DNA from 2 places in the Paenibacillus sp. NPDC058367 genome. Region 2 is predicted to be linked to the other one. Evidence: predicted binding sites of a transcription regulator. Region 2 holds the regulator's gene; the other holds the start of a gene.
What was found. The regulator LexA, encoded in region 2, represses DNA repair genes until DNA is damaged. The targets are predictions, from matches to a motif close to CGAACATATGTTCG.
Positions count from the first base shown of each region.

Region 1: recA (recombinase RecA) is a predicted target of LexA. The motif match lies at 1,485-1,498, and genes of this name have one in related genera.

Region 1 is NZ_JBHXIZ010000002.1:406,009-409,216, forward strand. Features, by position in the region: gene ACFWMP_RS12455 (competence/damage-inducible protein A) at 1-1,268, shown strand, start outside; gene recA (recombinase RecA) at 1,568-2,635, shown strand; gene ACFWMP_RS12465 (regulatory protein RecX) at 2,801-3,208, shown strand, end outside.
Region 2 is NZ_JBHXIZ010000002.1:780,920-784,127, forward strand. Features, by position in the region: gene ACFWMP_RS14430 (hypothetical protein) at 1-291, opposite strand, end outside; gene ACFWMP_RS14435 (hypothetical protein) at 526-906, opposite strand; gene ACFWMP_RS14440 (L,D-transpeptidase) at 1,056-1,394, opposite strand; gene lexA (transcriptional repressor LexA) at 1,668-2,294, opposite strand; gene ACFWMP_RS14450 (LysM peptidoglycan-binding domain-containing protein) at 2,590-3,003, shown strand; gene ACFWMP_RS14455 (DUF896 domain-containing protein) at 3,113-3,208, shown strand, end outside.

The sequences.
Region 1 (3,208 bases), 370 kb from region 2:
CAGTAGGCACGGAGCTTTTGCTCGGTCAAATCGTAAATAGTAATGCCCAGTTTTTGTCTATTGAGCTAGCTGCTATTGGGATTGATGTATATTTTCAAACCGTAGTTGGGGATAACAGCAGTCGCTTGCAGCAAGCCATTGAGATCGCTCAAAGCAGAGCGGATGTTATCATATTTACCGGTGGTATTGGTCCTACAGAAGATGATCTAACGAAGGACGCGCTGGCTGCTTCCTTAGGTCGCACACTTCATATAGATCGCTTGGCAATGGATCATGTACAACGTTTCTTTGATGATCGAAAGATTGTAATGACGGAGAATAATCGTAAACAGGCACTTATAATTGAAGGAACTACACCTTTGCCAAATGAGATTGGTCTTGCTGTTGGCATTGCTTTTGAGCATGAAAAGAAATATTATATTGTGCTTCCTGGTCCGCCTCGCGAGATGAAGCCGATGTTCGTAGATAAAGCTGTACCGTGGCTCCAGCAGCACGCTCTAACGACAGAAATGCCACTTTATTCTAAAATGCTTAAATTTGCCGGTATCGGAGAATCACTGCTTGAGGATAAGCTCATTGATCTTATTCACAGCCAGACAGACCCAACCATAGCTCCTTACGCTAAAGAGGGAGAGGTAACCGTTCGTATTTCGACAAAAGCGCCTTCCGAGCATGAAGCTTACAAGAAGCTGGAGATTCTGGAGAAACAGATCAAAGAGATTTTGCCAGAACATTTATATGCAAATATTGATGTTCCACTGGAGCAATTGATTGTGGATTGGATGGCGGATGCAGGTCTGACTTTAAGTGCGGCAGAGAGTTGCACGGGAGGCTTGCTGATGGAGAGTATAACTAACATTCCAGGCAGTGCTTCGATGTTTGCGGGAGGAATCGTCTGTTATTCCAACGACCTGAAGAAAAAACTTCTAAATGTGCCAAGTGCTTATTTGGAGGGGCCAGATGCTCCAGGGGCAGTTAGTCGTGAAGTTGCCGAGGTGTTAGCTGATCAGGTGAGAATGATCGCAGATAGTGATTTCGGTTTATCTGTAACTGGTGTAGCAGGACCAGGCTATTCTGAACGTAAGCCAGTTGGACTTGTATTTATTGGTTTAGCTGAACGCGGGCGTAAGACAGAAGTATACGAGCTTAATCTTAAAGGTACACGTGAAAATATACGACTGCGTACTGTTAAAGCCCTGTTGTATCGTCTATGGCGCAGACTTGAGGAACGGAAGGTGGAGACACCTCTTGAAGGCTCAGACTTGTAATGGGAGATTAGCCCAGTTATAATTGAGACATACGGAAGAACCGTGGCACTGAGATTTCTTTGCTGCGGTTTTTTGTATATCTGCGGAGATTTTGATCGCTGTTTTGGTTTTGATCATAAGTCGTTGATGTCCGGTGAAGTAGAGAAATCAGTTAACTTCTATGTCCGGAGGGAGGCTTACAATAAAAGGGATAATTAACGCTTGAGACAAAAAAAACGAATGTATGTTCGAAAAAAAGCTTGGCAAGACCTCAAAAACGCGTTATTATATTATTATAAACAGTGAAGGAAGTGGTCTGATTGTCAGATCGTCGTGCAGCGCTTGATATGGCGCTTCGTCAAATAGAAAAACAATTTGGTAAAGGTTCGATCATGAAACTGGGAGAATCCACTCATATGCAAGTGGAAGTTGTACCTAGCGGATCTTTGGCACTTGATATTGCGTTAGGTATAGGCGGACTTCCAAAGGGACGTATTATTGAAGTATACGGACCTGAATCCTCCGGTAAAACGACTGTTGCTCTTCATGCTATTGCAGAAGTGCAAAAACAAGGAGGACAAGCTGCATTTATCGATGCTGAGCATGCGCTCGATCCGAAGTATGCACGTAACTTGGGCGTAAACATTGATGAATTGTTGCTATCTCAGCCAGATACGGGTGAACAGGCACTTGAGATTGCTGAAGCACTTGTCCGTAGTGGTGCAGTAGACATTATTGTCGTTGACTCCGTAGCTGCGTTGGTTCCTAAAGCGGAAATCGAAGGTGATATGGGTGACTCTCACGTCGGCCTACAGGCTCGTTTGATGTCTCAAGCGCTTCGGAAGCTATCTGGTGCCATTAGTAAATCGAATACAATTGCTATCTTTATTAACCAGCTTCGTGAGAAAATTGGTGTTATGTTCGGTAACCCTGAGACAACACCGGGTGGTCGGGCGTTGAAATTCTACTCTTCCGTACGGTTGGATGTTCGCCGTGTCGAAAGTATTAAGATGGGTAACGACGTTGTAGGTAACCGAACCAAGATCAAGATTGTGAAGAATAAGGTAGCACCTCCATTTAAACAAGCTGATGTTGATATCATGTATGGTGAAGGGATTTCCAGAGAAGGAAGTCTTGTAGACATCGGTACTGAAATGGACATCGTGAATAAGAGTGGTGCATGGTATTCCTATGAGGGTGAGCGTCTCGGTCAAGGACGTGAGAATGCCAAACAGTTCTTGAAAGAACATCAAGATATTGCACTTATCATTGAGAACAAGATCCGTGAAGCAAGTAACCTGTCCACTATTGTTGCTGCACCAAATGAAGCGGAAATCATTGCAGAGCAAGAGGAAGAAGAAAAGCTACTTCTCGAAATCGAACAATAGAATTTACTAAGGAATAGGACGCCCTGTGATTCATTGTTGCAGGGTGTCTTTTCTTAACAGTGTAAGAACATATATATTTGGGGTCCCCCCAAAGTACCTGAGTACGCACCGAAGTTAAGCCGCACTTTGTGGGGATATTTTATTGCTATGAGGTGACAAGCAACTATGGTAATACAGCTGGATATGGATTTTGAATCGGATGAGCAGGACGTACAGGTCCTATCTGATTTTCCTGATGGAGAACTTTTAGAAATTACTAAGGTAGAACGTCAGAAGAAGTCGGACCACCGCTACATCATACATTTCGGAGCCTATAACATGACTGTACACGAAGACGTCATGATTAAATATCGGATGATTACTGGAAATTCTTTTATGAAAGCCGATTTGGAGGAAATTGTTGTTGCTGATGAGCGACAACGAGCTTATGTAGAAGGACTTCGTTATCTAGAACGGAAGCCACGTACCGCTATGGAAATGACTCGCCGTTTACGGCAGAAGGAAATAGGGGAGACTATTATTGCGGAAGTGGTGCAACGGCTACAGCAGGAAAGATTTCTTGATGACCCCTTG
Region 2 (3,208 bases):
CTCTGATCCCATTATATTGTCGAACGAGTATAGCTTTGCTATTGCTTTTTTGCTTGTTTTCGGATTGCTGGTACCTATTGCTATTTTTTTATAAGGTTCATTAAGGGCGATCAAGTGCGATTGATTGGGCGGAATGAATGTTTTGGTGAATATAATATTAAAAGATGAGGTTGCGTTTAACAGCTTAGAAAGTTCAGAAGAAGTAGATAGTTTTTTTAATTCTATAATAACGGCACTTAGAATTAAGACTCCTCCTACAATGGCAAACATATACATCAAGAAAATCAGCATGTAATCACACCTCCAAAGATTTCAGTAGAGCAAGATTTATTGCTTATTGAAAGATATGCCTGAATTCTCTCTACTAGTATCTGTTAAGAGCGAAAATCGTGGGAATTTAGAAACGACTACTGATTAGAAAAAGAGAAAGCACCCAGAGATCTGCCGATTTTGCGAGCTGAGTGCAAAATTGGGGCAACTGCTGGAGTGCTTTGTTGAGAGCTTTTTAAAATAAATATGTCAAAATCATAAGAAATTGAAGGCTGTGATTTGATCGGTATAAACAATTAGCTGTTTGTATTCGATCGGAGATTCATAGTGAGTATAGGGTCTTACAGAAACATCATTAAGGACTACAAAGTTATAGCTGAAATTTTTATCGGGATGTTCCGCACCTAAATAAGATATGTATTCATCTACAATGACATCATCCATTAGAGATTTTAAGTCAAAAACATCCTCTTTATTGGAGGTGGAAGGGGAGATGGTCCCTTGAATACTGCCGAATGAGGTGAGTAAATTTACTTTTTTTCCACTCGCTTGATCGTTGTTTAACAATAAGCCAGAGAGTTTAACAAGTGCATCGACTTTAAAATCGACGAGGGTTCTAATTTTTGAGTTGTTCAAAACGAGACACTTCCTTTCAATTTGAAATCCTGTTAACATTATTCGACATATAACCACATAATTCCTATTAGGTCATCAAAAATACATAAATACAAACACGCCCCCTCCATTGAACCATGAGTGAGGCGTGTTTATCTTTAGAGATAGATTTAATTCCTGATCGTTACTCGTGTTCCAATCGGAACAATCGCAGCTAGTGCTAACACATCTTCATTGTACATACGAATACAACCGTGGGATACTTCGTGCCCTATGGATGAGGGATCATTATTTCCATGTATCCCATAGTGAGGCTTAGATAGACCCATCCAAAAGACCCCAAATGGACCACCTGGATCGGGTTGTTTGTTAATGATTGTGAATTCACCGAGTGGTGATTGAGTTAACATTTTACCGATTCCGACTGGGAAACCCCTGATCACAATGTCGTTATCAAGAAGATAAAGCATACGCTGCGTCAGATCAACTATAATCCGGTAATTTGGCATTGTGTAACACTCCTTTCTAATTAAGATATGAGGAGGATGCCTAAACGGTTATTCATTAAAAATGGTCATTTTAGCTTATGGGAACAAATGTTCTGTGATTGATAAATGGAGTTTGATAACAATAAAAAAGCTGTTCTGCATTTGCAGAACAGCTTTTAAAAAAATAAAAGAAAGTATATATTTTTACGATATACCCTATCCTTATACTTCTCGTAGAAACGGATACCGTCCTTTAAAGGGCGGTATCCGTTTTCGCTTGGTAGGAGTGCATACTTAGTGGATATCTCGAAATAATCCGATAACTCTGCCGAGAATGGTCACGCGATTAAGGCGAAGAGGCTCGTACGCCGGATTCTCCGGCTGAAGACGTATATGATCACGTTCTTTATAAAAAGTCTTAACGGTTGCTTCATCTTCTTCGGTCATAGCTACAACGATATCTCCGTTATCAGCCGTTTGTTGTTGACGAACAATAACATAGTCGCCATTCATAATCCCAGCTTCGACCATACTGTCACCTTGAACCGATAACATAAATACTTTGTTATCTCCAACATAGTGAGTTGGAAGCGGGAAGTAGTCTTCAATATTCTCAGTAGCAGTGATAGGAACCCCGGCGGTAACCTTACCTACGACAGGAATGCGAGCGACGGTTTGCGCGAAATGATGGACATTCTCGGAATCCTCTTGGCCAAGCAATTCTATCGCACGAGGCTTCGTTGGATCTCGACGGATAAGTCCCTTCTTCTCTAGCCGATCTAAATGACCGTGAACTGTGGAGCTGGAAGCAAGACCAACAGCTTCTCCAATCTCCCGGACGGAAGGAGGATAACCCTTGCTGCGGACTTCGCTACGTATAAATTCCAGGATCGCCAGCTGGCGACTTGAAATCTTTGACATTGGAATCAACCCCATATAGTAATGTTTGGGAAAATTATAACATAGAACTACCGTTCGCACAAACATAAGTTCTAACTATTATAAATATTAATTCGAAAGAGTTAATAAATGGTAGTCTTGTATTGATTGCGTTTCCTTCAACTAAACGATAAGAGTGATTCTTTATATGAAGAATATGGTAAATATTAACCTCTGAAAAAAAGAGAACAATTGTTCTAAAATAGTATTGAACAAAACACATGTTCGTGTTATTATAATTTCAAAAGTAAGAACAAGTGTTTGGAGGATGATATTCATGTTAAAATACAGTACATACCGTAGCATCTACGATAAAGCCCCAGTGGTTGAATCTTTAGGACATAATCCTATTACCCGTTATTCAGCTCAGATTAAAGAGATAACAGAGCTTTTGCTTGAAGGCTTGATGCGTTTGTTCCGAAGAGATTTTGTTATTAAACTGACATTGATCATTGTGCTCGTACTATCAGGACTTACAGTAGTAGGTAATGTATTTGCAGGATCTACTACTTTAATGAAGGATGAGAAGCGCGTAGTGGTTGAACGTGGAGATACACTTTGGAGTATTGCTCTTGAGAATAAACCTTCTGATATGAAAACGGCTGTATATATAGAAGGAATTAAAAAATTCAATGGCATTAAAGGTAGTCAGATTAATGCTGGAGATATTCTCACTTTACCTATATATTAATATTCTAAGAACATAATAAGAGGACATGAAGAGCTTGCAGGGAGTAAACCTTGACAAGCTCTTTTTCTCATGGCAGAGTTAGAATTAATTTATAAGGGGAGGGAAAGTTTTGAATATTGATGAGTTGGTCGCGCGTATTAACGAATTGGCACGCAAACAGAAGAGCGTAGGCCTTAATCAAGAGGAAACGGCGGAACGCGCCAAG